2 regions of the Bacillus sp. CGMCC 1.60114 genome follow, and region 2 is predicted to be linked to the other one. Evidence: a T-box and tRNA genes for the amino acid it is inferred to sense, from the RefSeq annotation. Region 2 holds a T-box; the other holds one or more tRNA genes.
The links. The T-box of region 2 lies ahead of metG (methionine--tRNA ligase). A T-box ahead of a tRNA ligase gene usually reads a tRNA of that ligase, here a tRNA-Met.
Positions count from the first base shown of each region.

Region 1 (16,199 bases), on a different contig from region 2:
TCCCTTCCTCTGTTTCATCCATAAGTTGCCTCATATACTCGTATGTTTTATCAAAATTCACAACCCAGCATTGATCCTTCTTAAAACATGTTTGACATGTCTTAGCAGTAATTGTACTTAAAAACAAATCAGTCTCCGTATCCTTATCCTCATCTTCTACATATCCGTATACAGAAAAACTATTAGATAATGCTTCAAATACATTGGCAAATTGATTAATTTTATTTGCTGTTACATCACGCATTCTTCGCAAATATTGCTGTTGGTCATTAGAATGCTCCTGTGTTCCCGGCATATACTTAGAAAGACGTTCAATGAGAAATTTAGGCATTAATAAAAATAAAGCAATGGCTACACCGGATTCTAACAAAGTCGTCACAATACTTGTTTGTTTATCTACGTATAACGTAATTAAACTTGTACCAATTAACAAACCTAAACTTACACCTATTCGCCTTCCTTCTTTCAATAGCCCCCCTAACAACCCAGAAAACGCCAATAAACTCAATTGATATAAACTTGCTACATTCGCTAAACTTAAAATTAAACCTGTTACAACGCCCACTGTAGAGCCTGTTGCCGCTCCCGCTACAAAGGCAAACACTAATACTAAATATCTCGTAAAAATATGCTGAACTGATAAATCATAAATAAACCAATCTGTTGTACCTGTTAGTACAGATGCGAGCAATATAATTAAACAAACAATTTCTTCTGTTTCTAATGATTGTTGTTTTCCTTTTCGTTCTATTAAAAGCGGAACACTTTGCAAGAAAATCATTGTTAGTACGAAGCTTAATCCTGCTTCTATTGTACTGACCAGCAGATCATACATACCAATTGCACCTTGTGCAAAATAGACAACGATAAGATGGGCCGTTAATGCAGAAATAAATACTTGAAATGGTACAAGGCCAATCGTCTTACTTGTAAAACGACTAAAGAAAATATTATAGATGAAGAATGTAAATATAGATGCAAAGGCAAAGAATAAATTTTCTAATGAAACCGAAAACGCACCAGCCATTAGGGCAAGGAATGCAAGAGCCATTTTATCGCGTTTCATCACATACACAGCAGCGAAAAACGGCAAGGCAAAAGGTAAAATGTTCGTTAAAATATATGCTCTTCCTAAAAGAAAACCAACCAACGCAACCACAAATCCCCATCGAAAGAAAATTTGTTCCAGTTTCAATCTTAATTTGCTTGTCCACTTTACAATTGGCATTTGCCCACGACCTATAGCAAGCGTACTAGAATTTGAATTGACAGTATTCCTTCCTGCTCTTGGCATACTTTGAACACCACCTGCATATTTTATTATTTTTAATTATAAAAGGCATTTTGCGGAATTTTTGTCAAAATAACAGTTTGTAGTACAATAATTGTTCGACTTTTTATACAAAATAGCACCATATATATACAGGCTTATCCCTAAAGATCTCATAAGGTAATTGAATATTCGGAAAATAATAGTTATTTTTGTAGAAGAAACACATACATTTGTAATTTCTTAACACAAAAAAAAGATCATGCATATTTGCATGATCTCTTCATTTATGACCCGTACGGGATTCGAACCCGTGTTACCGCCGTGAAAGGGCGGTGTCTTAACCACTTGACCAACGGGCCGTCAAAAATATATAGCGGCGGAGGGGATCGAACCCCCGACCTCACGGGTATGAACCGTACGCTCTAGCCAGCTGAGCTACACCGCCATGTCGTATTTAACGGACAATTAGTATAATATCTTAAATATCATTTTAAGTCAACATGTTTTAAGTATTTTTTATTCTTTTTTTCTACACACTGTTTTCACCATAAAAAAGCACCCTAAGTAAACACTCCGGGTGCTTCTCTTTATTTTAAAATAAACAGCAAGTTTTATCCGCGACGAGCGCCACGGCCGCCACGTTTTGACTCCGTATTACGCTTTAAAGAAGTTAAACGGTCTTCACTGTCTTTTAAAAAGCGAGCCATCTTTTGCTCAAATGTTTCTTTTTGGTTGCGGTTATCATTGCCACCACGATTGTCTCTGTTAAAAGAGCGATTACGCCCACCAGGGCGTCCAGCGCGTTGATTATCGCGTTGATTATCGCGTTGCTCACCTTCTGCTCTTTCACGTTCTTTCGCTTTTTTAATAGATAAACCAATTTTACCGTCTTTCTCAACGTTAATAACTTTTACTTCTACTTGATCACCCACTTTTAAGTGATCATTAATATCTTTTACATAATTATCAGCAACTTCACTAATATGAACAAGACCTGTTAATCCTTCTGGCAGCTCTACAAAAGCCCCAAAATTTGTAATACCTGTTACTTTACCCTGTAACTTGCTGCCTACCTCGATTGACATAAAAAAAACGCTCCTCCTTAGTGGTTAAAAAGTCAAATTTTACTTCATTATATATAATCTTAAAATATAGTGTCAATACAACACCCACTACTTAGAAATAGGAAAAATTATCTCTTCAGGCTTTGAGAAGTAATAATCTCTTCTAGCAATCTCTAAAACGTAGTCCTCGTCATGTAACTTTTGAATCTCATCTTTCAGCTTCTTTTCTTTCGTCGTTAACGTATCCGTTTCTTTTTTTAGCTCCTTCACTTTTGCTTCTTTAGCATCAAGCGAACTATTTTGTTTATAGAACGTCACACTGATACTTGCAATAATTACAAAAGCAAACACAAAAAATAAAGCTAATCGACGATACAAGCGCTTTCTGCTTTCGTTCGATTGTATTATATGTTCCTTAGCAGAAATTGGATTCTGTTCCGATACATATCTTTGCCTTAGTTCCCTCATTTCCGAGGTCCCCCTAACTTCTTTTTTATAAGCTCCCAAATCAGGGATATATGCTTTTTCATTTTCTTGACATATTTTAAAAGTCCTGCTTGTCTCTTTATAAAAATTTTAACACGGTTAGGGAGAAGTTTCCATATAACAAAAAAAACAAATCGAACAGGAATAAAAATAATTTTCCATATTAAACGTAATATCGCCATAATAAACCGCCACAATCCCATTCCAAATCCAACCAAAAGGCGAAATAAAAATAACGCAAGCGCTATAATTAAATGGATAGAAATTGTAATTGGCTTAACAATAAATAATTGGAAAACACGAACACAAAAATAAAATGTTTGAACAAAAATGTGAATCAGAAAATTCAACACTTTCATGTACATTGCCTTTAACAAACTTTGATATGCAGCAAATCCACAAAGCAATGCTAAAAATACGTACATACGTAGCTCTGCTTCATTTACAAGCAATAGCACATAAAATACAAAAAGAGCTTGGACAATCCAAAATAAAATATCATAAATAAATACAAGCCAACGCTTTCGCTCTCGGCGCTTCAAAAAACGATGATACGTATCTAAAGCTGCTCCAAGCGAAGCACCCATTCCAATCATTGAAAGCATTGTATATAATTGAATAGTTAGGCTCATTTAAATAACTTGCTAAAGAACCCTTTAGCTTTCTCCCCTTGATGCTCATCAATGTAGGCCATCTCATATATTTTCCCTTTAATGGATACAAGCCCTTTTTCAACATCAAGGTTTTTCATTTGCAGATTTTGACCACGTATTGTTAAAAAACCCATAACTGTTTCTAATAAAAATTCTTCGCTATCAAAGCTTTCTACTTGCTTAACCCCCGTAATATCGAGAATGCGTCTTCCTCTCATGACGATATCATGTTCGACAGTAACATTTTGCTGATTAGAAGACGACATTGAATACCCTTTGTTCACGTCCATCCCCCCATAACTTTATACTAGTACCAATGTATGAGGGGACAATTTTTTTTAGAACAAGCTATCTTCTGCTTTTACTTCAACTTTCTCTTCACGAACAATAGTGTATAAATTTGCAGCATCTTCTTTTTTTGTCGTTTCTTTTAATTCATTAATTTTCACAGTAACAACTTTTTGACCGAAACGAATTGTTAATTCATCTTCTACCTTTACAGTTGAACTAGCTTTTGCAGCCTGGCCATTAATCATAATGCGACCTTGATCCGCAACTTCTTTTGCTAACGTTCTTCTTTTGATAAGACGAGATACTTTTAGAAATTTATCTAAACGCATGACGACTCCCCCTTATTCGTTCTCTATTCGTTTTGCCTCTTCCCATAGTGCATCGAGCTCTTTTAAAGAAAGATCTTTCATTTCTTTCTCCATACTAGCAACCTTTGCTTCCATGTATAAAAAACGATTCATAAATTTTTCATTTGTTTTATGAAGCGCTTCTTCCGGATTGATTTTATAGTAGCGGGCAATATTTACAAACGCAAATACTAAGTCACCAAATTCCGCTAACATCTTCTCTTCATCCATAGCTGTCACTTCACGTTGAAATTCTCCCCATTCTTCTCCTACTTTTTCCATCATTGGCTCGACATCATCCCAGTCAAAGCCAACCTTCGCTGCTTCTTTTTGAATTTCATAGGCGCGCATTAGCTGAGGTAAACTTTTAGGAATACCTGATAAAATAGACTCTTTTATATTCCCTTTTTCCTGTTTCTTGATTTCTTCCCAATTCACAACAACATCAGCTGCAGTTTCTGCACTAACATCTCCAAATACATGAGGATGACGACGCACCATTTTTTCAGACAACGTACGAATTACATCATCAATCGAGAACCAACCTTCATCTTCACCAATTTGTGCATGAAGCATCACCTGTAAAAGAACATCACCTAGCTCTTCAACAAGATGATCATCATCTTCCTCATCGATGGCCTCTAACACTTCATACGCTTCCTCAATTAAATATTTCTTTAACGATTGATGCGTTTGTTTTTTATCCCACGGGCATCCATCTGGTCCGCGCAACTCTGCAATAATATTACGCAATACATCAAATTGCTGGTATAGCGACTGTCGATTTAGTACAGGCGGCACGTACACACTTGTTAAATTATTAAGCTCTGCCTCATGATCTAATAAATAGAGCGGTACTTTTTTCACTTGTTCAAACGATGTTCCAGCTGCAGTTACAATATATACTTCATAATCATCTGGAAGCATTTCCATTAATGTTAGTTTGACTTCAGATGCAATAAACGCATCGTATACTTGGCAAAAAATCAAGTGCTGACGAAGCTCTAATTGCCCTCGTTCGAATGACGTTGCGTCAATCAACTGAAACCCTTCAATTGGATCAATTTTTAAACTTGCAAACATTGGATCTAAAAAGCTTTGTCCACCTTCGATACGTACATCAATATTCTCTTTTCTCCCTTTTTGGAGCAAAAGCTGTACAGTACGCTCTGCTACAAGTGGATGACCTGGAACTGCATATAAAATATCAGCATCCTTAGCTTTTTCAATCAATGTGTTAGAAATCGTTTCATATACTTCATCAAACGTATCATACGCTTCATATATATCATCAAAAGATGTGTATAATACACCTTCTTTCTCAAGTTCTCTTATAACTGGATGCTCTTTTGTTCGAACATACATATGCGCGGCTTCTTTCACCTTGCGATATACGCCCATTGTAAGCTGATCTAATTCACCAGCCCCTAATCCTAAAATTGTAATTGTTCTTCTCATAAAGCCCACCTCTATCCACTCTTCTTCAACGAATTTTGTACTTTTTCATGTTTCATAAATGCACCAAGTTCCTTTGCTGTAAATACACGCAGCTTTAAAATTAAAAATACATATAGCAAACCACCAACACTCACGCCTAATAAAGCTTGAATCATCGCGATTTTTCTATGTTCCTCATTAACTTGCACGCCAAACCATTCAAACATATACATAAATCCAGCAAGCACTAACACCATACTTAAAGCGCCAATTATCATACCTACAATAGACTTTCTCTGCATAAGTGAATCATTAACAATTCGAATCAGCAGCATGCTATTCAGTAATGCAATGCACATCAATGCAATCACAGTTGCAATTGCTGCACCGATTACACCAAAATGCGGCATGAGTATACAATTGAGTAATAGCTTTACACACGCACCAATTACAACAAATAAAGCTGGTTTTACCGTTTGTCCCACTCCTTGCAAAATGGATGCCGTTGTAATCGCGAGCGAACTAAACAAGATAGAAATAGATAAAATCCCTAGTACATCGGAGCCAGCGCTATTCTCAAATAGCATAATATCTGCTGGACGAATGATACTCGCGAGTCCTAATGATGCAGCAAGTCCAATCACAAATGTAATTTTCATTGCTAGCTGTACTTTTTCGCGAATAAACACATAATCTCCTCTCTCTTTTGCAGCTGTAATCATCGGAATTAAAGAAAGGGAAAATGACGTTGTCACGACCGTCCCAAGCTGCATAAGAGGAATGCCGCGATCGTATATACCTTTTAACATTTTTGCTATTTCTACCGGCTCTCCGTTCTGAACAAGTAAACTATAAAATGAAATAGAATCCGCCATTTGCATAAAAATTAAAACTAAATTACTAATACAAATAGCAATTCCTTGCCAAAATAATGTACGAATAATGACCTTTTTATTGCGAATCGCTTTAAAACTTTGCAAAAAAATAGCACGAAAATCATTTCGCAAATAAAAAAACAATACAATTACACCGATAAAACCACCTGCTATGGAACCAAACATAGCACCTGCTCCCACCGTATATAAATCAAATCCTTTTGTTATAAGGAATAATGATAAAAATACAATAATGGATACACGAATGGTTTGTTCTATTACTTGCGATACAGCTGTCGGTACCATATTCCCAAATCCTTGAAAATAACCGCGTGCTACAGAGAGAAATGGCATTAATAAAAAAGAAAATGCAATCGTACGAATTAACTTGTCCAAATGAGCATCTCCCATTAAAGATGCAATTGTATGTGCCCCAAGAAATAATACAATACATCCAATACTTCCGATAGCTAATAAAAACCAAAAAGAAACACATATAATGGACTCTGCCTCTTTCCGTTCTCCTCGTTCTAAACGCTCTGCAATCATTTTTGAAATAATGATTGGAAAACCATATGTCGCTAAAATTAAACAAAACCCGTAAAACGGGTAAACTTGCTGATAAATATAAAAACCAATATCACCAGCTATATTTTGATATGGAATACGGTAAAAAGCGCTTAATACTTTTGTAACAAAGCTGGCAATTGTTAATATAATCGCTCCGCGCCAAAAAGCGTGGTACTTCTTCGTCTCCATGACCATACAATCTCCCTTTTTTCTATACTCATCCTACGTATTATATCACAAAGAAAAAAGCGGCCTTCGACTTTGAATACTATCACGTAAAAAAGGTAGCAAAATGCTACCTTTGCAAAAATATATAATTTCATTCCAACAGGCGGTATGTTTACGTGTATCACAAAACACGACCGCCTGCATGAGCCCAATTTATGGGCTAATCATAAGTAAAAAGAATATCCCTTTATTGCTCCATCTGTTTTGCTAAGAAACTTGCTGCTGTATCAACAGCTTTGTGTTCTACGTCACTAATGATGGCTTCTTTTGAAAAAATGATAACAGCTCCAATCGGGTCACCATTTGCGATAATCGGACCAATTGTGTAAGATTGTACTTTTTCTGTTACTCCATCGATAATGGAAATTTCGCTTTCATCTGTCATTACGACTGATTTACGTTCTTCCATCGCTTTCTCAACTAAATCTCCAACGCTTTTATTTAAGTATTCTTTTTTTGACACGCCAGCGACAGCAATAACTGAATCACGGTCACAAACAAGCACGTTATGTCCTAAGCTATCGTATAAAGCATCTGCATACTCTTTAGCAAAATCACCTAATTCGCTAATCGGAGAATATTTCTTTAAAATAACTTCTCCATCGCGATCAACAAAAATTTCTAACGGATCGCCTTCCCGAATACGGAGAGTTCTACGAATTTCTTTCGGGATAACAACCCTTCCTAAATCATCAATTCGACGTACAATTCCAGTTGCTTTCATTCTAATGCTGCCTCACTTTCTACTGATGATAAAAGTCGTGATTTTACCTGTTCATGTAAAAATCACCAACTATTAAGCATAGTATTTTACACATTAGTTCTTCTATACACGTGGAATTGTATTTTTTACCCTCATTTAGGCATTTATCTCTTCTTTTTTCACATCTTTTAAGCCTTTTAGTAAATTTTCGGCAATTGTGAGCCACTTTGATGTTTCTATTTCACGAACATTCATCACAATTTTCAAACGAGAACCTTCCATACCAAGACCAATCATACGTCCAAAACTGCTACCAAGCATAAATAATTTTCCACCATCAATATTTTGACTAGCCTTTTCAGAGAATAGCATCGTAACTTCTTGTTTCGTTTGTTTAATTAATTCAATTTTCTCTTGCATCGCTAACACTTTAATATTTGCAATTTGAAGTAAGTACCCAACTTCTTGCGGATAATCACCGAAGCGATCAATCATTTCTTCTTGTAATTCCTCAATATCCTCAATAGTAGAAACACCCCTAAATTGCTTATACATCATAATTTTTTGTTTGCTATCAGAAATATACGCATCTGGTAAGTATGCATCTACTTCTAGGTCAATTTCAACATCAAGCGTTTGCTCTTCCATGTTCATACCTCTACGCTGCTCGATTGCATCTTTTAGCATTTGTGAATATAAATCAAAACCAACAGAATCAATAAAGCCATGCTGCTCTGCACCTAATAGATTACCAGCCCCACGAATAGATAAATCGCGCATCGCAATTTTAAATCCAGACCCGAGCTCTGTAAATTCCTTAATGGCTTGCAAACGTTTTTCTGCAACTTCAGATAGCACTTTATCGCGTTTATAAGTGAAATATGCATAGGCAACGCGATTTGAGCGCCCTACCCGACCACGCAATTGATACAACTGCGATAATCCCATACGATCTGCATCAAATACGATTAATGTATTTACATTCGGAATATCAACACCCGTTTCAATAATCGTTGTACTTACAAGTACATCATGTTGCCCCTCTAAGAAGGAAAGCATAACAGATTCTAATTCACTTTCATTCATCTTCCCATGCGCAAAGGTTACCCGTGCATCAGGGACAAGCATCGAAATTTCATCTGCTTTTCGCTCAATATCTTCAACGCGATTATATAAAAAGTATATTTGACCACCTCGTGCAAGCTCACGTTCAATCGCTTCACGTATTAACGCTGGATTATATTCTACAACGTACGTTTGCACTGGAAAACGATTTTCTGGCGGTGTTTCAATAACAGATAAATCACGAACACCTAACATAGACATATGAAGCGTACGTGGAATTGGCGTTGCTGTTAATGTTAGTACATCGATATTAGCCTTTAGTTGTTTAATTTTTTCTTTATGTGTTACACCAAATCGTTGTTCTTCATCAATAATAAGTAATCCCAAGTCTTTATATATGACATCTTTTGATAGAAGGCGGTGTGTGCCGATAACAATATCAACAGTACCATCTTTTAATCCTTTAATTGTTTCATTTTGCTGTTTTCTCGTACGGAAGCGACTTAATAATCCAATATTAATTGGATAGTCTTGAAAACGCTCTCGAATTGTTTCATAATGCTGCTGCGCTAAAATTGTCGTTGGTACTAAAATTGCAACTTGTTTTTCATCCATAATTGCTTTAAAAGCAGCACGAATTGCCACTTCTGTTTTTCCGTATCCAACGTCACCGCAAAGTAGGCGATCCATTGGGCGACCGCGCTCCATATCCTTTTTAATTTCCGTAATTGAGCGTAGCTGATCTTCTGTTTCTTGATAAGGGAAAGATGATTCAAATTCCTGTTGTTCAGAAGTATCCGGAGTAAAGGCGTATCCTTTTGAAGCCTCCCGCTCTGCATACAATTTAATTAAATCATCTGCAATATCTTGGACAGATTTTTCTACCTTCGTCTTAACTTTCTTCCAGTCATTCCCACCAAGTTTGTAGATTTTCGGATCTTTCCCTTCAGATCCTACATACTTCTGAACTTGGTCAATTTGCTCAATTGGAACGTATAATTTATCGTTTCCTTGATATTTGATATGCAAATAATCTTTATGAACACGATTAATTTCTAGTGTTTCAATTCCCAAAAATTTACCAATACCATGATTTACATGAACAACATAATCACCAACTTTTAATTCAGAGTAACTTTTAATTCTCTCTGCATTTGAAAGTTTTTGTTTACGCTGTGATTTTTTTACCTTTTTATTAAATAACTCTTTTTCGGTAATAATCGCAAGCTTTTGCATCGGCATTTCAAAGCCTGCATGTAAGTCACCTACCGCAACCTGGACACGCCCCGGAAGCAATACATCCGTTCCTTCAATTATATCTGCTTCAATATCATAATCATTTAAAATGTGTTGCAATTTCTTCGTTCGCTCTTCATTTGCGCCTAGTACAACCGTTGTGAAGCGACTTTTCGTCCATCTATCAATTTCTGTTTTTAATAAATTCATTTGGCCATGAAAGTCTTGCATTGTTTTACATGTCAAATTCACAATATTTTGCGGATGCGTGTTCGGAATATGGCGTAAAAACAGATTCAAGTATAAGAAACTTCGTTTTTTATGATGTAAAAATTGTGCAAAATCATGAGAAAAAGATAAATCTTGAACAATTGCACCATCTCCAAGAAGTGATATATACCATTCCGCCTCTTCTGCTTCTAAATGATCTGCTGTTTCTTGAATTCGAGAAATCTCATCTAGAATGACAACACCATTTTCCGGTAAATATTCTATTAGACTAGCAGGTTCATTATAAAATAAAGATAAATACTTAAACATCTGCTCGATAGTCTGTCCATTTTTCAGTAATTCTAGCTCATATGTTACTGTTTCTAATATTGTTGTTTTTAGTTTCTCATCGGATACTTTTTTTAATGTATTAGCTAAGCTTGATTCTAGCTTCTGCACACCAAGTTCGAGTTCATCTTTAGAAAATACAAATTCCGTAGCAGGACCAAATGATACACTCTCTATCTTCTCTTGCGAACGCTGCTCTTCTACAGTAAAGGAACGGATAGAATCTACTTCTGTATCAAAAAACTCAATACGAATTGGCAGTTCTTCCGTTAACGGATAAATATCTAATATCCCACCGCGAACACTAAATTCTCCAGGTGCCTCTACCATAGATTTACGTTCATATCCCATAGTCGTTAACACACGAAGCAATTCATCAAGATCAATTTCTTGCCCCATATGTAATTCAATTTGCTGTTTCTTCCACATCTCTTTTGCTGGTAGAAAACGACGTAAACCAGCAACAGGAGCCACAATAATCCCCTTTTCTCCAGCTGCTAAACGGTTCAATACTTCAATACGCTGAGCTTTCAGTTCTGGGCTTGCAACACCGATTTCTGATGCAATAGATTCATTTACAGGATATAACCAAACATTCTGCTCTCCAATTAATGAAACTAGATCTTCATATACTTTTTGCGCTTGGTATAAATTATGTGTTATGACAAGCTGTGACTGCTTTGTTTTTTTATATAAACTAGCCATTAATAATGAACGAGAAGAAGTTGCCATACCCGAGATAAGCTGTTCTTTTAATCCTTCTTCTAATCCATCTATAATCGATTGTATTTCTTTATTTTCATAAAACTGCTCTAGTAAACCTATCATTTTTCAAAACTCCTCTCAACATAAAGAGCAAGCTACTATATTTTATGCAAATATTTCGGAAAAAGAAAACAGAAAAATGCTTTGGACAAGCCAAAGCGAAAACATTACATCCCATCCTCTATAAAAAATAAGCATTCTATCTCCATATTTAGAAAAAAGGAGGATAGACGTGTACTCATAATTGTCCAACTAAATATCAGTAGGGAAGCATTCTCTGATAAAAACTTCATTTTTATCCCGCTATTCGCAGGCAGTAAGAGATCCCCACCTCAAGATTCAGAAAAAGCGAAAAAGGCAGGTGGGTGTTAGCTGTCCGTAAAAGCCCGATTGGGCGAGCTTTCCATCAATAGAGAATGAAGAACTCCCCAATGATGGAAGTTTCACTTTATTGTAAGAACAGTTCATACTCATAGTACTTAGGATAGGATGCGAGCGTTTCTTGACACGATTCACAAATTGTTTTTATATATATATTTCCGTTTTCATCAAAATGAATCATTTCTAATCGCTCTTGCTCTGTTAGTTGCCCCAATACAAAGCCATATACTTTTTCCGCTGTAATACTACCTATCTTACATCCACAATGTCTGCAGTAATAATGTCCGTCCATAAATTCCTCCTAGCCGTACAATTATTACTATTATGGATATAACTGTAAGAAAATATTCCATTTCCAAAACGTTAATTATTAAAAGTATTCATAACTTGTAAAAATGGAGTTTTCAGCCATTCTTCACATGCATCTGCACTTTTTTCAATTGCTCGCTCTACTTCTGGCATCTCATCTGCTGTAAAACGCCCTAACACATAATCGACTACCTTCATCCCATTTTTAGGACGATCGATCCCCATACGAATACGTTGAAATTCCTGTGTTCCTAAATGTGCAATCGTTGATTTTACACCGTTATGCCCACCAGCACTACCTTTCATACGAAGTCGTAATTTGCCAACTGGAATATCTAAATCATCGTACATCACTACAAAATCTTCAACATCAATTTTATAGTAATCCATAAGTGGACGAATACTTTCTCCAGATAAATTCATATATGTAAGGGGCTTTAATAAAATAACTTTCTCCCCATTCACAAAACCTGCACCAAATAACCCTTTAAACTTCTGTTCATTTAACGGGATATTCCAACGCTTAGACAATTCATCGATAGCCATGAATCCAATGTTATGCCTTGTTAATTCATATTCTCTCCCTGGGTTACCAAGTCCTACTATTAATTTCATTGTAACACCACTTTCTTCTTTCGATACGAAAAGACGTAACCAAAATTGGTTACGTCTCATTCTATCCAATTAATTAAATAGTACACTTACAGATTCTTCTTCGTAAACACGAATAATTGCTTCGCCAATTAATGGAGCAACAGAAAGTTCTTGTACTTTATCAATTTTCTTCTCTTCTGGTAATAAGATAGAGTTTGTTACAACTAACTCTTTAATGTTTGAATTTTGAATACGTTCAATTGCTGGACCAGATAAAACTGGATGTGTACAGCAAGCATATACCTCAGAAGCACCGTTCTCTACAAGAGCGTTTGCTGCTAATGTAATTGTACCAGCTGTATCAATGATGTCATCAATTAAAATTGCTGTTTTACCTTCGATATTACCTACGATATTCATTACTTCTGCTACGTTTGGACGCGGACGGCGTTTATCAATAATAGCGATTGGCGCTTTTAAACGATCTGCCATTTTTCTCGCGCGTGTTACACCACCGTGGTCAGGAGATACAATTACGATATCCTTAAGACCTTTCTTCTCAAAGTAATCAGAAAGAATAGGTACACCCATTAAATGGTCGATTGGAATATCAAAGAATCCTTGAATTTGTGGAGCATGTAAATCTAGAGTAATTACACGAGTAGCACCCGCTGTTTCAAGTAAGTTTGCAACAAGCTTCGCTGTAATCGGCTCACGAGAACGTGCTTTACGATCTTGACGTGCATAGCCATAGTAAGGAATAACAATGTTAATTGTTTTCGCAGATGCACGTTTTAACGCATCAATCATAATAAGCAATTCCATAATATGCTCGTTTACTGGGAAACTTGTAGATTGGATGATAAATACATCGCAACCACGAATACTTTCTTCAATGTTAATTTGAATTTCTCCATCACTAAAACGTGCAACAGAACATTTTCCTAATTCTACTCCAATGTGTTTTGCAATTTGCTCAGCCAGCGCCTTGTTAGAATTTAAAGAAAACACTTTCAAATTAGAATTTAGATATTGATTAGACATCTAGATTAACCCTCCACATTATGAATTTTTCTTGTTCAGCAATTGATCAACATAGTCTTCTTTGTTAACTTGACGTGCACGTGCAATTGATAATGCTTTTGATGGAACATGCTCTGTAATTGTAGAGCCTGCCGCAACATAAGCACCATCTTCAACTGTTACAGGAGCAACAAGGTTTGAATTACAACCAATAAATACGCCATCTCCAATAACTGTTTTAAATTTATTCTTGCCATCATAGTTCACTGTAATTGAACCACACCCAAGATTCACGTCTTCTCCAACTTGTGCATCTCCGATATAACTTAAGTGTGAAGCTTTACTTCTATTACCGAAAACAGTCTTTTTAATTTCTACGAAGTTTCCAACGCGCACTTCATTACCAATAACAGATTGCGGGCGGATATGAGCAAATGGCCCAATTGCAACATCAGTACCAATCTTACTATCATGAACTGTAGATTGGCGAATTGTTGTATTATCTCCCACTTCACTATCACGGATTACTGTATGCGGTCCAACTTCACAATTTGACCCAATAACAGTATAACCTTCAATAATTGTCCCCGGATAAATAACCGTATCATTACCGATTTTTGCATCGACAGAAATATACGTGTTGTTCGGATCAATAATTGTAACACCATTCACCATGTGTTTACGGTTAATACGTTTTTTCATAATGTCTTCCGCTTGCGATAGAGCGACTCTGTCGTTAACCCCTAACGTTTCATCGAAATGCTCTGTTTGATAGGCAGATACAATATGACCTTCATTTTTCAAAATCTCAATTACATCTGGAAGGTAATATTCCCCTTGTACATTTTCATTAGAAACTTTAGAAAGAGAAGCAAATAGCGCTTTATTATCAAAACAATACGTACCTGTATTTATTTCTTTAATAGCTCTCTCTACTTCATTTGCATCTTTATGTTCGACAATTTTTTCAACATGACCATTTTCATTACGAACAATTCGTCCATAACCAGCTGGTTCCTCTATGCAGGCTGTTAGTACTGTTGCCTTTGCACCTGCTTCTTCATGCTGTTTTAACAGAGCTTCCATTGTTTCCGCTGTAATAAGAGGCGTATCACCACAAATTACTAATGTTGTTCCTTCTTCATTCCCCAGTGCATCAGCTGCTTGCATAACGGCATGCGCTGTTCCTAGCTGCTCTGTTTGCAATGCAAATTCACTTGCACTTCCTAATTGATCTCGTACCTTTTCAGCGCCGTGTCCAACAACCGTAACAAGTTTCTGTACTTCTAGCTGAGAGACTTGATCAACTACATGCTGTACCATCGGTTTCCCACATACAGGATGTAGTACTTTGTATAGACTTGACTTCATACGCGTACCTTTTCCTGCAGCAAGAATCACTGCAAATCTTTTTGACATATAGACCCTCCATCGCAACCTATTTATCCATTAAAGATATTATCTTAAATAATTATATATTTCAAGAAACACTGCATAACTATTAAATTTTACCATAACTTTTATGTAATGTTTTATTATTTAGTATCTTTTTTTATGAAATAAGCTATACTATTTCTTTTTAAGAGGAGATTGAGGAAGAAAGTATATAAAGTTCAATTAACCATCAGCGAGTTTTTTCACCCACCACTGATGCTGAATTGAACAAATCGGAGTCTAACTGCTTGTTAATGTGGAATAAACAAAAACAAACTCCTGTAAGCATTTACAGGAGTTTGCCAAAATTATAGAGCTCTTATTATAGAGCCCTCCTTATTCGAATTTTACGAAGCTCCAGCTTCTTCAAACTCAACTTCTTCTAACTCGCCTAAACGGTGATACTCAGTTAAAACCGCATCTTGAATTTTAGAACGAGTATTAGAATTAATTGGATGAGCAATATCACGGAACTCTCCATCTGGAGTACGTTTACTTGGCATTGCTACAAATAACCCATTATTGCCATCAATTACACGAATATCATGAACAACAAACTCATGGTCTAGTGTAATAGAAGCAATCGCTCGCATGCGGCCCTCTGTGTTTACGCGGCGTAATCTTACGTCAGTCACTTCCATCTTGTGTTCACCACCCTTTTTCTAAATAAGCGATATATTTCTATAAATTCCACAAATTTTCTATTTTTCCTTCAATTTTTTAAAAATTTTTAAGATAAAATTTTTTAATTCAATCGAATATTGAAATATATAGAGGCTATCGCTTATCCATTCTTATTTCACAAGGGCAATGACTTCAATTTCAACTGATACATCTTTTGGTAACTTTGCTACTTGTACACAAGAACGCGCCGGTTTATGTACAGAAAAATATGTACTATATACTT
Region 1 is NZ_JBHTHG010000008.1:17,668-33,866, reverse strand. It holds gene spoIIE (stage II sporulation protein E) at 1-1,294, opposite strand, end outside; tRNA gene ACFQZ1_RS05415 (tRNA-Glu) at 1,561-1,632, opposite strand; tRNA gene ACFQZ1_RS05410 (tRNA-Met) at 1,645-1,718, opposite strand; gene ACFQZ1_RS05405 (S1 domain-containing RNA-binding protein) at 1,885-2,358, opposite strand; gene divIC (cell division protein DivIC) at 2,446-2,805, opposite strand; gene yabQ (spore cortex biosynthesis protein YabQ) at 2,802-3,455, opposite strand; gene yabP (sporulation protein YabP) at 3,452-3,742, opposite strand; gene ACFQZ1_RS05385 (RNA-binding S4 domain-containing protein) at 3,815-4,096, opposite strand; gene yabN (bifunctional methyltransferase/pyrophosphohydrolase YabN) at 4,109-5,572, opposite strand; gene ACFQZ1_RS05375 (putative polysaccharide biosynthesis protein) at 5,584-7,185, opposite strand; gene spoVT (stage V sporulation protein T) at 7,412-7,948, opposite strand; gene mfd (transcription-repair coupling factor) at 8,084-11,614, opposite strand; gene ACFQZ1_RS05360 (anti-sigma-F factor Fin) at 12,000-12,224, opposite strand; gene pth (aminoacyl-tRNA hydrolase) at 12,296-12,856, opposite strand; gene ACFQZ1_RS05350 (ribose-phosphate diphosphokinase) at 12,926-13,879, opposite strand; gene glmU (bifunctional UDP-N-acetylglucosamine diphosphorylase/glucosamine-1-phosphate N-acetyltransferase GlmU) at 13,898-15,277, opposite strand; gene spoVG (septation regulator SpoVG) at 15,640-15,933, opposite strand; gene ACFQZ1_RS05335 (RidA family protein) at 16,087-16,199, opposite strand, start outside.
Region 1: it encodes a tRNA-Met, which carries the amino acid that the T-box ahead of metG (methionine--tRNA ligase) is inferred to sense. The anticodon was not compared.

Region 2 (16,199 bases):
TTGACATAGTATGATATCCCCCGTCTTTACTAATTGTTGTGTAAGAAAGAATTATTTATGATTGCGTTCTGCAGTAATTTGAAGATAAGCGCTTACAAAGCGAAACATTTTTTGTGCTTGCGGATCTTTTAGCATTTTTAAAAGGCCAAAAAGACCAATAACTTCGTTGCTTTCTTCAGCGCGATCTTTCGCTTCGATAGCAGTTGCAGCAATGGTTTTCACTGTATCTTTTACAGGTTCTGCAAGTTCTTGGATTGCTCCAACAGTATCATTTTTTAATACTTCATCAGTAGCGACTGCTTGAGCGAAATCATAAGACTTTGTTAAAATGTTAACGAGCTCAGTTAATTTTGGAAGTTGTTCCACTAATGTAGTTAAAGACTCTTGAACCTCAGGCTTTAATAGCTCATCAAGTACATCAAGCTTTCCTTGGCTAGCAGAAATTTGTAATGATTCTTGTTCAGGCTTTGTTTGAGTGATTGTTTCTGGCATCTCCAATTCTCCTTTACGATAGCAATACTTCTTAAATTTTTGGGGAATGAAAGAAGATTCCCCATTATAGGTAAGATTTCTTCGTCCGTAACAACTCGAGGAAATTTGTAAAACTTTACACAAAGATTTAGGGCAAGATGCTCTTAAAGTTACTATTGCCGGTGAATATGTCTTTTCAAACCGTTGCAACATTCGAATGAACTATAAGTAATCACCGAATCTGAAATAGTAAATTTTAAAAGGCTAGTTGCGTCCTCTAGCTTATGGACTTGTCCAGTAAAAGACTTTGTCTACCAACTGAGTATATTATATACTACAATACACCTATGTTAACATAAAAATGATTATTAAGCATTCGATTTTAATGACTATAATCTACGAACTTACAGGTCGTTATATCTGTTGCCTTATTTCAATTTTACAATGTAAGAAGCATAAATTGACGAAAGCGGTTGATTTATGCTTTTTTTGTTTGCGTGCCCAGCTAAGCTGGAACAAAAAAGAGATGGCAAAGCCATCTCTAAGACATCTGTTTCAGTTTTCTACTCTACTACTCAGCTGGTGGAGTAAATGTGCGTTTGGCTAATTCGGCATCTAACATAAATAATGCATTTGAATCGTTGATGATACGCTTTAATTTTTGAATGGTACTATCGAAGGAAGCTTCTTCTTCAACTTGTTCGTCAACGAACCATTTTAAGAAGGTAATTGTAGCATGCTCGCGCTCATCCCATGCAATGTCAGATAGGTGATAAATTCGTTTTGTCACTTCGCGTTCATGTTCGAGTCCGATTTCAAAAGCAGCTAAAATGGATTCGTACTCGTTATTTGGATTCTCAAATCCAGTAATAATCGCACGCTCACCGCGATCATTAATATAATTGTAAAGCTTCATTGCATGGAAACGCTCTTCCTCTGCTTGTACAAGAAAGAAGTTGGCAAATCCATCGTAGCTTTCTGATGTACAGTATGCCGCCATTGCCATGTACACATGGGCGGAGTAAAACTCAAAGTTCATTTGATCATTTAATGCTTCACGTAATTTTGGAGATAACATAAAAAAAGGCCCCTTTCATATTATTACGATATAATCATATCATGATTGAAAATAATTCTCACTCATTATTCGAATCGCTTGGAGAGTTTTTTAACGTGCGTTTCCATAATATCTTGTAAATCTAAATTATATTTTTGCGCTAAAATAATAAGATTTCCTAAAGCATCTCCAATTTCTTCTTTTAATTCAGTTGTTAATTCTTCTTCGCTCTTTTTTCGTTCATCTGGACGATCACGACCAATTTCAATAGCACGCACGACGCGAGAAATTTCTCCAACTTCCTCCGCTAAAAAATTAACGCGAATAAAGGAATTATATTGTGCCCATCCTCGCTCATAATAAAATTGTTCCACCCAACTTTGAAACTCATTCGTATTCATCCTTTTCCCATCCTTCCAATATGTAGTATGATTACAGTGTAGCATAACAATATGTAGTTTTGGGGTGGAGTAATGAAACGTATTTGTGTATTTGCAGGATCGAATGTTGGAGAGCGTCCAGAGTTTCAAACAGAAGCTCGTCAGCTTGGAGAAATACTAGTTCAAAATAATATAGAGCTTGTATATGGAGGCTCTTGCGTTGGATTAATGGGAGAAGTAGCAAATCAAGTATTAGAACTAGGCGGCCGTGTAACGGGTGTTATGCCTCGTGGATTATTTAGAGGGGAAATTGTTCACCAAGGCTTAACAGAACTAATCGAAGTGGAAACAATGCATGAGAGAAAAGCAAAAATGAGTGAACTTGCTGATGCATTCATCGCACTGCCAGGCGGGTATGGAACATTTGAAGAGCTGTTTGAAGTCGTATGCTGGTCCCAAATTGGAATTCATGAAAAGCCTGTTGGATTATTAAATATTGCAGAATTCTACACACCGTTATTACAAATGGTGGACCGTGCAGCAGAGGAAGGCTTTATGAATCCGTCGAATAAAGAATTGCTTGTATCTGCAAAAACTGCTAATGAATTGGTTGTTAAAATGAAAAACTACAAGCGACCAGTGATGGGGAATAAGTGGAAGCAGTTAACATAAAGTGAAACTTCCATCAGTGAGCGATTTTTTCACTGATGGTTAGTTGAACCAATCGGGCTTTTATGGGCAGTTAGCCCCCATTTATCTTCTTCGCTTTTCTCTGCATCTTGAGGTGGGGGACTTACTGCCCGTTAATGCGGGATAAAGTGAAACTTTTTACTACCCACGAATAGCGGGATAAATAAAAAACCGAGCGGAATTGTTCCGCTCGGTTTTTTAGCGTAATAGTTGTCGAATATCGTCGAGGTATCGTGTCGAATTGTCGATATATTGCTGAGTCGCTTCCGCTTTTCTTATTGATTCAAGAATGCACGTAACATCCATGCATGTTTTTCAAGTTCTGTGTAGATGCCAAGTAGTAAATCAGATGTCGTTTCATCGTCTGCATCTTGTGCGATTGTCATGCCTTTTTTCAGTTCACCAAGCATTACTTCATAGTCTTTCATAATTGCTTCAACCATCCCTTCGGCAGTTTCGCCGTAAGCTGCTTCTTGAACAGAAGATAGTTCTAAGTATTCTTTCATTGTTGCTACTGGTTTGCCGCCAATTGCTAAAATACGTTCTGCAATTTCATCGATGTGCGTAGCTGCTTCTGTATAAAGTTGTTCGAATTTCTCATGTAATGTAAAGAATTGAGGTCCTGTTACGTACCAGTGGTAGTTGTGTAATTTTGTAAATAAAACGTTCCAGTTTGCTACTTGTTTGTTTAATACTTCAATAACTTGTGTATTCATAATATCAATCTCCTTCACGTTTTTATTGTTTTATACCAATTACTAATTTATAATTATTATAATCTAATAGAAGGTATAAAATCAACCCTTTTTGCATATATAATTTTAAATATTTTGTGACGTAGGTGCAGGTTTAAAACAGGGGATAATATGGCATAAAAGTAAAAGAGAATAAATAGAAAGGGGGAATGAAGATGCAGCTCCCATTTCAAAAGATATATCAACAAGCTGGGAACTGGTATGTACTTGATGAAGATTTTCCATGGGATATAAATCAAGTAAAGAGGGACGTGTTCTCATTAATTGAGCGGCGTGAGGTACCTGTATTTTTTTGTGATACGTGTGAAACGAATGATGTGTTAGTACGATTAGGAGAAGAGGAAGAAGAATTTTTATTTCCGCTAAACGGATTTTATCATAGAGAAAAACGTTTAATTTTTGTTTGTATGTGGGAGAGGTATGAGCAATTATTAGAAACATTGTTGCATGAGTTTCGGCATGATATGCAGCATGAACGCAAATTATTGTATGTCGGCAATGAAATGTATGAAGAGCGGTGGATTGAGAAGGATGCAAGAGTGTTTGCGAAGAGAAAGATGAGAGAATATATGAGAAGATGTGCAAACTAAAACATAGTGAATCCGGTGCTATGTTTTAGTTTGCACTTACAAAAAGAAAGTGGTTGACATTTTTATAGTTTAGTTCTAAACTATGGTTACAGAGCTTAGTGAGGTGATGGAATGAAAACAGATGAACGACTTGGTTTATTAGTATGGTTTCGTTTATCACGCTTTTACAACCAAAGTATTAGGGAAACGAATCAACATTTAAAAAAATGGGATTTGTCTGCTGCACAATTTGATGTATTAGTGCAAGTTGGAGCAGGGGATCGTTTAACGCAGCAAGAATTAGGACAAAAGCTTTTCGTTACAAAAGGAAATGTTACGCAGATTTTAAGTAAAATGGAGCAGCTTGATTTGGTTCAAAGGGAGCAAGAAGGAAAAACAAAGTATCTTTCCTTAACAGAAAAAGGAAAAGCACTATATGAAGAAGTTGTTCCACCACAAGAAAGATTTCAAGCAGCGCAATTTTGCAAGTTGGATCGCGAGGAACAGAAACAGTTGTTAGCATTACTGCGCAAATTACAATCATAAAAAATTTTAAATAAATATCTCAAATTCGAGATAATATGAGGTGAAGAATATGTTTAAAAAAGTTGATCATAAACAAATGGGAAGAGCAAATCATGGCTGGTTAAATACACACTTTCATTTTTCATTTGCAGATTATTATAATCCAAATAATATGAGATTTGGTGCACTTCGCGTTATTAATGATGATTTAGTAGCAGCACAAACAGGATTTGATTTGCATCCACACCGTGATATGGAGATTATTTCGTACGTAGTGGACGGAGCATTAACGCACCAAGATAGCATGGGAAACCGCGGGACAATTGAACGCGGCCATGTGCAATATATGAGTGCTGGAACAGGTGTCTTCCATAGTGAGCACAACTTAGGAGAGGAAACATTACGTCTTCTGCAAATTTGGATTTTACCAGACCGCGCTGGTCATACGCCAAATTACGGTGAATTTAAATTTGATTGGAATAAACGTGAGAATACATGGTTCCACATGGTTTCGCCAATTGATGGCGGTGCACCGATTGAAATTCATCAAGATGCAAATCTGTACTCTCTTGCTTTAGAAAAAGGAAAAGAGATTACATTCTCAGTTGGTGAAGGACGTCAAGCTTATTTGGTTCAAATTGAAGGAAGCGGCATTGTGAATGGTGAAACATTAGTAATGAGAGATGCAGCAGAAGTCATTGAAGAAGAAATCCATATTCAAGCAGTAGAAACAGCTCATTATTTAGTAATTGAGATGAAGAAACAATAATGAAAAATATAACACGAGTAGCGTCTATAGATAGCGCTGCTCTTTTTTTTGTATGAGTTTTGTGTCGAAATTTCCCAAAAAATCACAAAAGGTTATTCCTATTTTCTCTAGAATTGTATAAAAGTGTAAAAAATATTAGGGATGGGGAGTGTTGTTTTTGAAAAAGAAGGTTTTATCTTCAACGCTAGCTTTATCTATGGCTTTAGGGGCATTTGCGACATTAGGTACGTCACGTACATATGCAGAAGAGCAAAAAATTCAATACAACCAAGAATTCCAGACACCATCTTATATTGGAGAAGAGTGGAAAGCACCGGAAGGATTAGATAAAAAAGAAACGGTGTTTGAGTATCTAAAGAGTAAGAAAGACATGTTTAAATTAGCAGGAAATATGGAGAAACATTTTGAAATCGTCGGAGAAGAAAAAGACGCAGCGGCAGAAACAACGCATGTGAAGCTTATTGAAAAATATAATGGTGTTCCTGTATATGGCTCTGACCAAACAGTAGCACTTGATAAAAATAATAATGTGAAAGCATTTTTCGGACAAGTTATACCAAATTTAGAAAATAAAAATATCCCCGAAGCTGCAAGTATTTCTGAAGATGAGGCTGTAAATATTGCGAAAGCTGGTATTGAGAAAGAGATTGGAAAAGTAGATAACTATGATGGTATTAAGAAAGATTTATATGTATATGAAAAAGATGGACAATATTATCTGTCTTATCTTGTAAAAGCATCTACTTCAAAGCCGGCGCCAGGCTACTGGCATTATTTCGTTGATGCGACAAACGGTAATGTGATTGAAAAATATAATGCAGTTGATCATATGGCTGGATTTGGATATGGTGTGTTAGGAAATCGAACAATGTTTGAAATGGCACAGGACTCAAAAACTGGAGCTTTTTATTTATTCGATGGAACACGTGGAAAAGGTGTTCATACATTTGATGCAGAAAATATGGATGAAAATTGGTTCAACTTATTCTCACAATGGCTTGGATATACCGGTGAGGAAATAGAAAGTAAAAATAAATTCTTCGAGGATAAAGCAGCTGTTGATGCGCACGCTAATGCTGAGAAAGTATACGATTATTATAAGAAAACATTCAATCGTAATTCCTTTGATAACAACGGAGCGAAGTTAATTTCTACTGTTCACGTAGGGAAGAAATGGAATAATGCAGCGTGGAACGGTGTCCAAATGATGTATGGAGACGGTGATGGAAAAGTATTCATTCCATTCTCAGCAGGACTTGATGTTATTGCGCATGAGCTGACTCATGCCGTAACAGAATACTCCGCAAATCTAGTATATAAAAACGAATCTGGTGCATTAAATGAATCGTTATCTGATATTATGGGAGCAATGGTAGACCGTGATGATTGGGAGATGGGAGAAGATATTTATACACCGGATAAAGCGGGAGATGCATTCCGTTCTTTAAGCAATCCTGCTTCCATTCCAAATCCATTAAAGCCAACTGAAGGTTATCCAGATCATTATAGCAAGCGCTACACAGGAACATTTGATAATGGCGGTGTTCATATTAACAGCAGTATTAATAACAAAGCTGCATATCTAGTGTCTGAAGGCGGTACACATTACGGTGTTACTGTAAAAGGCGTAGGCCGCGCAGCAACAGAGAAAATTTATTACCGTGCTCTTACAAAATATTTAACTGCAAACTCAAACTTTAGCATGATGCGCCAAGCTACTATTCAAGCGGCTACAGATTTATATGGTAAAAACTCTGATGCGGTATATGCTGTAACGAAAGCGTATGATGCAGTAGGGGTAAAATAAGAAAAGAAAAAAGCCTGATCGTATTACGGTCAGGCTTTTTTTGTTTAATCGCGAATTCCTAGTGCGATTTTTGCCATGCGTGACATACGTTCTTTTGACCAAGGTGGATTCCAAACAACATTTACTTCTATTTCGTTTACTTCTGGAACATTTGTCGATAACACCTTTTTGACATCAGATACAATTTGACCAGCCATTGGACACCCGATAGAAGTCATTGTCATTGTAATAACAGCATTATTTTGTTCGTCGGTTGTAACGTCATATACTAACCCAAGGTTTATAATATCTACGCCAAGCTCAGGGTCAATTACCGCTTCTAAATTGGCATATACTTTATCTTCTAAAGTTTGAGACATACTAACACCTCTATTCATGATTGATAGTTGTTCTCATTATACAAGATAGGAAGGGAAGATGCAGTGATTGAGCTCACAGCATTTTTTTTCTAGATAAAAAAAGCATTCCTCATAGAAAGGAATGCTTCTCTTACTATTCTGTTTTAAAACGAGAAACGAGTGTTTCTAGCTCTTCTACAGTGTGTTTCATCTGTTTAGACATAGTAGACATATCTTTTATTACGTTTACTTGCTCACCAGCAGAGCTTGCGGTCTGTGTTGTTTCAGCTGCTACTTCATTAGAGATAGAAGCGATATTGTTGAGGGAGAAATTCATTTCCTCGGCACTTGCAGCCATTTCTTCCGCAGTCGCTGAAACCTCTTGCATTTGTGAGGCTACTTCATTAATTTTTTCTACAATCGTTGCAAAAGAAGAGCCTGCTTCCTGAATAACTGTAATTCCTTGAAAAGCTTCTTGTTGACCTTGTGTCATCATATTGTTTGCAGCCTTTGTATCATCTTGTATATGATGAAGCAACTGGTTAATACCTGTTGCAGCTGTTTTTGATTGTTCTGCGAGTTTTCGTACTTCATCAGCAACAACCGCAAACCCTTTTCCCTGTTCCCCAGCGCGTGCTGCTTCAATAGAAGCATTTAAGGCAAGAAGATTTGTTTGTTCCGCAATATTCGAGATCGATTGAACAGCTGTATCAATATGTTTTGTATGAGTGATTAGACGTTCGACAACTTGAGATGTAGCATTGACTGCTTCGTGAATAGTTGTCATTTGTGTGATTGATTTTTCGATTACTTGAGTACCGCTATTTGCATGATCAGAAGTAGTTACAGCAAGTTCAGCGATAGTACCAGCGGATTCAGCGATGCGCTGTACACTAACGGCCATATCATCCATTGCGGTAGAGCTTTCTTCGATACTAGAAACTTGTGATTGAATGCTATGTTCTAATTCAGACATTGTCGTTTGGATATGCGTTGTTGCATCCATAGAGATGGTTGTTTCCTTTAGCAGGCTGTCAGAAGCGGTTTTTACATCAAGAGACGTTCTCTGCACTTGTCCAATGATATGCTGTAAATTCTCTAGCATCTGATTAAAGGAAGCAGCGATATCACCAATTTCGTCATTGCTTGTTACATATAATCTTGCTGTTAAATCACCGTCTTGAGAGGCAAGCTCTTTTAACTTTGTATCAATTTGTTGAATTGGTTTTACAAGCTTACCAGAGAACGACCATGCTATGATGATTGCAATGATTGTACAAAGAATGAGAGAAATAAAGATAATCGATTCAACGAATGCAGATGAATCTTTTATTTGTTGGACGAGCTGATCACATTTCTTATTTTCATCATTACTATATTTTGTGAAATTACCGATTACTGTATAAACAGTTCCATTTTGTTCAGCGGTAACTTTTTGTGCTTCTTCCCATTTGCCTTCGCTAGTAAGAGGAATCACTTTTTCATTAATAAAACGACTCCACTGTGCTCCTAAATCGATGGTATTTTTTATATCTTGAGAAGTATTTGGGTCGTTTAGTAGTTTTTCTTTTGTATCGTCTAATAATTTTTCCATTTCGCGATACTTATCTAGCTCGGCAGAATCGTGCTGTAATAGATAGCCTCGTAACGCTGAGATTTGTACTTGATATGCCTCACTGCGTTCTTTTAAGAGTGTTGCTTTTGGTGCAATATCTTTTTGTAATTTGTTTGTTATATTTTGTTCATTTGTGGCAAAGAAAAGAATAAGAGCTAATGCGATGCCGAATAAAGCACAAATTGTACCCATCATAAACATAAGTTTTTTACGAATACCAATGTATTTCATAATTATAAGTCCTCCTTTTTAATAATTCTTTTATAACGATTAATGTATATAAAAATTTAAAAGAATGCTTTATTTCGATTGTGTTTGAAATAAAGCATTCTTCTCTCTTAGGAATTATAGCAGACACGATATAACAGGAAAAGTGAGAAAATGAAAGAAATTATTTATTTAGATATATCATGCTGCATAGGGAAGAATAGATAGACGTTTAATATTATTTATCTCGCTACTCGAGAGCAGTAAGACCCCCACCTCACGATTCAGAGAAAAGCGAAGAAGCTAGGTGGGGGATAACTGCTGGCATGCGTCCGATTGGTGAGAGCTTTCCATCAGTGTGGGATGAAGAAACCCCCTCACTGATGGAAGTTTCACTTTATAAAGTTGCTTCAGGATTATGACTCCGTTTTAAAACGAGCAACGAGTATTTCTAATTCTTCTACAGCATGTTTCATCTCTTTAGACATTATAGACATATCTTTCGTTACATTTACTTGCTCATCAGCAGCACTTGCAGTCTGTGTTGTTTCGGCTGCAACTTCATGTGAAATGGAAGAGATGTTATTAAGCGAAGCATTCATTTCTTCTGCACTTGCAGCCATTTCTTCTGCAGTCGCAGAAACTTCCTGCATTTGTGAAGATACTTCATTAATTTTTTCTACAATGGTTGCAAAAGAAGAACCAGCTTCTTGAATGATTGAAATTCCTTCCGCGGCTTCTATTTGCCCTTCTAGCATCATCGTGTTTGCAGTGCTTGTATCATTTTGAATATGGCGAAGTAATTGATTAATATCTGTTGCAGCTGTTTTAGACTGTTCTGCAAGCTTTCGCACTTCATCTGCAACGACAGCAAATCCCTTTCCCTGTTCCCCGGCACGTGCTGCTTCAATAGAAGCATTTAAGGCAAGAAGATTTGTTTGTTCTGCAATATTAGAAATCGCTTGTACAGCATGATCAATAGAGTTCGTATGTGTAATAAGGCGCTCAACAACTTCAGATGTTGCATGAACAGCTTTGTGGATGGTACCCATTTGTGTAATAGACTTTTCAATGACGTGACCACCATCATTCGCTTGTTCAGAAGCTGCCACGGCAAGTTCGGCAACAGTAGAAGCAGATTCAGCGATGCGCTGTACACTAACAGTCATATCATCCATAGCAGTAGAGCTTTCTTCGATGCTAGCGACTTGAGAGTGAATACTATGCTCTAATGTTGACATTGTTGTTTGAATATGAGTTGTTACATTCATAGAATGTGTTGTTTCCGTTAACATATTTTCAGAAGCTGCTTGCACGCTTGTAGCTGTTTTTTTGACCTGGTTAATAATGTTTTGTAAGTTTGAAAGCATGTGATTAAATGATGCTGCAATCTCTCCGATCTCGTCTTTACTACGTATAGGAAGGCGAGCTGTTAGATCACCGTCCTGAGATGCAAGTTCTTTTAGTTTAGAATCAATTTCTCGAATTGGTTTTACAAGTTTACCAGAGAACCACCATGCTAGTACAAGAGCTATTATTGTGCATGTGATAAGTGAAATGAAAATAATCAATTGCATTAATGTTGATGAATGCTTAATTTGATCGATTAATTCATCACGTTGTGCATTTTCCTGCGCTGTATATTTTGCGAAATTTGCTAAAATGGTGTCTCTAATTTCATTTTGTTGCAATGCAATTTTGGTTGCTTCATCCCACTTTCCTTCTCGGGTAAGAGGAAGGACTTCATTATCCATTACGCCACGCCATTTTGCACCCATGTTAATGGTATCCTTCAGTTCTTGTGGAAGACTCTTATCGCTTGTTACCTTTTCTCGTGTATCAGCTAATTGTTTTCCAGCTTTATTAAATTGCGCTAACTCTTTTTCATCGTGCAGTAATAAATAGTTTTGTAAACTAGCGGCTTGAGCTTGAAACAAATCTCCGCGCTCTTTTATAATAGTTGCTTTGCGAGAAACATCAGCTTGTAATATTTCTGCCTGATGTGCTTGGCTCGTAGCAAAGAATAAAATTACCGCTAAAGCGATGCCAAATAATGAACAAATGCTTAGTAGCATAAAGACGAGTTTCTTCCGAATACTAACATACTTCATTTGGAACCATCCCTTTTTATCTTTTTATTAGAATTTATATATATAATGAAAAGAGAGCGCTTTGTTCTGTATGAATAAGAGTTGCACTGTATTTAAATAGGGCATGGAATAGAGTGTTAATCTTGCACGTAATGAATCAAGATTGTTTACGTATGTTCACTGGAATTATAACAAACGGCATAGGGGAGAGGAACAGATGGATGCTTTTGTTCAGAGAATGTATACATTTGTATATAAAGTTATAAAGTTATTTTATGAAAATAAAAGTATGTATTGTATGAATCAAATTGTTGCTGTATAATCCCAAATAATCGATAGGAACCTGATATCTGTTAATAGGTGGATTTGTTGTGATATTGCTTTTGACTGTGTGTCAAAAACATATACGGTTATCCTATTTGATAGTAACCTTCAACCTCGACTTATATGCGCTATATAGAAGAAAAACTCTCTTCATTTTGAAGAGAGTTTTTCTATATATTTTTGGCGATTAGTGTGTATAATCCAGGGATGCGATATTCAATTCCTTCCGGAGCGTGAGGTGGAAAGGCCCATTTTTGCCGTGCACCGCATTCTTCTGTGAGCTCTTCGATACGGAGTCCTGCTTGGGCAATTTTTGTTACAATTTCTCCTAACGTCCATCTGCGAATTATATTTTTAGGTAAAGAGGAGCGCTCTGATTCTGATAAGAGCATACTGTAGGCTACATCTACTTCGATTACATTTTCATCAAAGTAATTACCATTTGCGATTGCTCGGTTATCTTCTATTTGCAGAAGCTTTGTATACATTGGGTGATAGTCGCGTAAAAGGAATGTTCCACCTTGTTTTAGTAATTGAGAAATAAGTGTAAATAAAGGTTCTAAATCTATGAAATAGTGGAGTACACCAAGTTCAAGTAATACTACATCAAATGAGCCTATTGTTTTTTGTATATCGAGTACATCAGACACGATGTATTCAATATGTCTTCCAGCAGCTGCGGCAAGTTCTCTAGCGTATGTTGCATTACTCTCTGAAATATCGACAACTGTTATTTCTGCCCCTAATAATGAAAGGGCAACTGCCTTACTTCCTTTTGACCCCATTAAATTTATAATACGTTTTCCTTTCACCTCACCGATGTAAGGTACATAATAAGCAACCTCGGCGGCCGGGTTTTCCTGTATTTGCTTGCCGAAAGCATGCGGCGTTCCATGGCGATTTGTCCAAGCTTCATAAGCGGCTTTACTCCAGCCAGCTTTATTTTTTGCGCTTAATTGCTGTTGATTCAAAAAGATCTCTCCTTTCCGTGAAGGAGTATAAATTCTTCGGGAACATGGAAATTCCTTCCGATAGGATGGATTGTAATTTTTTTTGTAATAACACGAACAAATAGTTTGATTTTTCTGTTTGATGTTATAAAATGTAAATTATATATGAAAAGCGTTGAAGAGGAAAAGTAGAATGACCCCATTCTTTCCAGAGAGCTTCGGTAGCTGAGAAGAAGCAAGAATGATCATTTGAACAATGGCCTCTGAGCTTCGTCCTGAACTTATCAGTTGATAATAGTAGGCGGCGACGAGTATTGGCTCTCGTTATCAAAGTCACAGTATACGAGCAATAGTTGCTCCGTACTTGCAGAGGTCAATCGTGTGAGCGATTGATGAAATAAGGTGGTACCACGACTGTATATACAGCCTCGTCCTTATCTTTTTAGAAGATAAGGACGGGGCTTTTTTATTTTTAAAGGGGGAATGTAGGATGAATATTTTTATTGGAGGCGCTTGGCCCTATGCAAATGGTTCATTGCACCTTGGTCATATTGCTAGCTTACTGCCAGGAGATATTTTAGCGCGTTATTATCGGTTAAAAGGGGACAATGTGCTATATGTATCAGGAAGTGACTGTAACGGTACACCGATTACAATTCGCGCTAAGCAAGAGGGAGTAAGTGTAAAAACAATTGCGGATCGCTATCATGAAGAATTTGAACGATGTTTTCAGAAGTTAGGTTTTTCCTATGATTGTTATACACGTACTGACTGTATTCATCATCATGAAGTGGTTCAACATATCTTTTTAGAGCTGCTAGAAAAGGGACTTATTTATAAAAAGAATGTAGAACAAACATATTGTGAGACTTGTGCGCAGTTTTTGCCAGACCGTTATGTGGAAGGGATTTGTCCGCACTGCAGTGCAGGAGCGCGTGGTGATCAATGCGATGCGTGTTCTGCTATTTTGGATCCGATAGATTTATTAGAGAAAACATGTAAACTGTGCGGCAGTGCACCGAAAATTAAGGAGACGGAGCATTTTTATTTTTCATTAACTTCATTACAGCAGAAGCTAGAAGAATATGTAGAAACAGTAAAGCAAAGTGGTACGTGGCGTGAGAACGCCGTGCAGCTGACGCAGCGATATTTACAAGAAGGCTTACAAGACCGTGCTGTTTCAAGGGATTTACCAATTGGGGTGAGCGTTCCAGTTGTCGGGTACGAAGATAAGAAGGTGTATGTTTGGATTGAGGCTGTGTCTGGTTATTATTCAGCAAGTAAACAATGGGCACAAGAAACAAACGATGATGATGCACCATTTTGGCAAAAGGATACACGAACGTATTATGTTCACGGCAAAGATAATATTCCATTTCATACAATTATTTGGCCAGCTATTTTGCAGGGGATACAAGCAAAATCATTACCAGAATATATTGTCTCAAATGAATATTTAACGGTAGAAAAAAGAAAGTTATCGACGAGTAAAAACTGGGCTGTTTGGGTTCCGGAAATTTTGAAGGAATATCATCCTGATTCGATTCGTTATTTTTTAACTGTAAACGCACCTGAAAATCGAGATACAGATTTTTCGTGGCGAGAGTTTATTTATAGTCATAATAGTGAATTGTTAGGAGCATATGGAAACTTTGTTAATAGAACGCTAAAGTTTCTTGAAAAATATTACGAGAATATTGTACCAACTGGACAAATCAATCAAGAAATTGAAGAAAAGCTAAAAGGATTATATGTGGAAGTAGGACGATTGATTGAAAAAGCGCATTTTAAACAAGCGCTAGAAATCATTTTTGAAACGATTCGCTATGCGAATAAATATTTCGATGAAAGACAGCCATGGAAACAAATTAAAGAAGAAAGGATAGAATGTGACGAGACAATGCGAAATTGTATGCATTTTATAGTGAATTTTGCACAGTTACTAGCACCGTTTCTTCCGTTTTCATCTGCACAAGTACAACAGATGTTAGAAGTTTCTCAGAGCAAATGGAATTACATTGCTGAATGCCCAGCTTGTATTTCGAATGTGTCACCTCTATTTGAACGTATTGATGTGAAGAAAATTGAGGAGGAAGTAGAAAAGCTGTACGGGTCTTTAGGATAAAATAAATATCTAATTAGGTTAAAAAGCGTGAAATTCGTATATGTTTGAGAGAACTTTAAGATTTTATGAATTTGTCCAAGCAGTTTTTTGAAATTTTCATTTTATAGTAAAGGGAGCTATTCATATTTTAATGGAAAAGTTAAGGAATCAGGGCATATAAAAACGTTAAAATATGAAAGCCCCTTCTATTATCTCTATAAAAAGGAGGGAAATTTGAAAATGGATTTTGGTAAAAAACATGAAAATGATGAACGGCCGACTGTCGTTTTTGAAAGAGACGGAGAAAGATTTGTTGTCATGCCTTCTCCATCTGAAAAAAAGAAGAATGTGATTGTCATCAACAACCAGTTTACTAGTGCACCAAATACTACACAAATCGCGAGCGGGGCTGGACGAAACAGTGCTGCAGGGAATAATGCTGCTCTTGATTCATCGAATAGTGAACAACAACAAAGTGTGGGAGCTGAGGGAACAGCGAGAAATACAGGTATAGAAGGTAATCAGGTTGAACCGCACAATGAACATGGACATGGCCACGATGAGCAAGAAAATGTGATTATTATCAATAATCAAGTCGATATGGGTAAGGAACAATCTTCTGCTACTCAGGTTGCAAGCGGGGCTGGAAAAGACAGTACAGCTGGAACAAATGCGGCAATTGAAAGTTCCAATACGAAACAGCAACACGCTGTTGGTGGCGCTGGTACGGCAGAAAACGATGGTGAGAGAGGCGACCAAATAGAAGCCTAACCTAACTCCCTGAAACAAGCCTAAAGAAAATTAACTTCTTATAATTTGCGTTATCGCGATGACATCCTAAGCTTGCTACAAAGCACGAATCAAGATATTATTTCTTACCTTCAGGAATAAATGGCAAGTAAGGTATTGAGCTAATGAGTACTTTAGTAACTATCGATAGCATTAATTATGTGAATGAAAAGTCCCTTCAGATCTTAAAATGTACCCTTTGTAAAGGACATTAAAAAAGTCTAGGTGACTTTAAGAAGATGATCTCTGTATTGCACAGGGGTCATCTTTTTTTATCCCGCTATTCGTAGGCAGTAAGACCCCACCTCAAGATTCAAAGAGAAACGGGGAAGATAGGTGGGGGATGAAGAAAATCCCCACTGATTAAAGTTTCACTTTATGAGACAGCACGCTGAACGCTTTTTCGTTTTTCTTTTCTCATTGTGAGATATTGCGGCGCAGCGATGCCAAGTAAAATGCAAATAATTCCGCACCATTGCAGCGGTGATACAACTTCATGTACAAGAGTAATAGAAGCAATGATAGCGGTTGGTAATTCAGCAGCTCCCAAAATGGTGCCAAGTCCTGTACCTACTTTCGGTACACCGATTGAGAAGCAAATAACGGGAACGACAACGCCAAATAAACCTAGAAAGAGCCCGTATTTCCAAAGCCCAGCTTGCAGCGCTCCATTTGTTAAAAAGGTTGGCGGAAATATAAGGCACACAATAAGAGCAGCACTTGTTGTCATAAGGAAGCTTTTTGTATAAGGTGGTACGT
Region 2 is NZ_JBHTHG010000003.1:118,988-135,186, reverse strand. It holds gene ACFQZ1_RS00830 (NAD(P)/FAD-dependent oxidoreductase) at 1-7, opposite strand, end outside; gene ACFQZ1_RS00825 (DUF1641 domain-containing protein) at 52-492, opposite strand; gene ACFQZ1_RS00820 (ferritin) at 1,043-1,549, opposite strand; gene ACFQZ1_RS00815 (MazG nucleotide pyrophosphohydrolase domain-containing protein) at 1,615-1,929, opposite strand; gene ACFQZ1_RS00810 (LOG family protein) at 2,002-2,580, shown strand; gene ACFQZ1_RS00805 (Dps family protein) at 2,874-3,314, opposite strand; gene ACFQZ1_RS00800 (DUF3920 family protein) at 3,509-3,943, shown strand; gene ACFQZ1_RS00795 (MarR family winged helix-turn-helix transcriptional regulator) at 4,055-4,468, shown strand; gene ACFQZ1_RS00790 (pirin family protein) at 4,518-5,216, shown strand; gene ACFQZ1_RS00785 (M4 family metallopeptidase) at 5,374-7,023, shown strand; gene ACFQZ1_RS00780 (metal-sulfur cluster assembly factor) at 7,068-7,382, opposite strand; gene ACFQZ1_RS00775 (methyl-accepting chemotaxis protein) at 7,516-9,207, opposite strand; gene ACFQZ1_RS00770 (methyl-accepting chemotaxis protein) at 9,600-11,294, opposite strand; gene ACFQZ1_RS00765 (class I SAM-dependent methyltransferase) at 11,768-12,568, opposite strand; T-box leader at 12,714-12,986, shown strand; gene metG (methionine--tRNA ligase) at 13,038-14,672, shown strand; gene ACFQZ1_RS00755 (hypothetical protein) at 14,892-15,422, shown strand; gene ACFQZ1_RS00750 (EamA family transporter) at 15,817-16,199, opposite strand, start outside.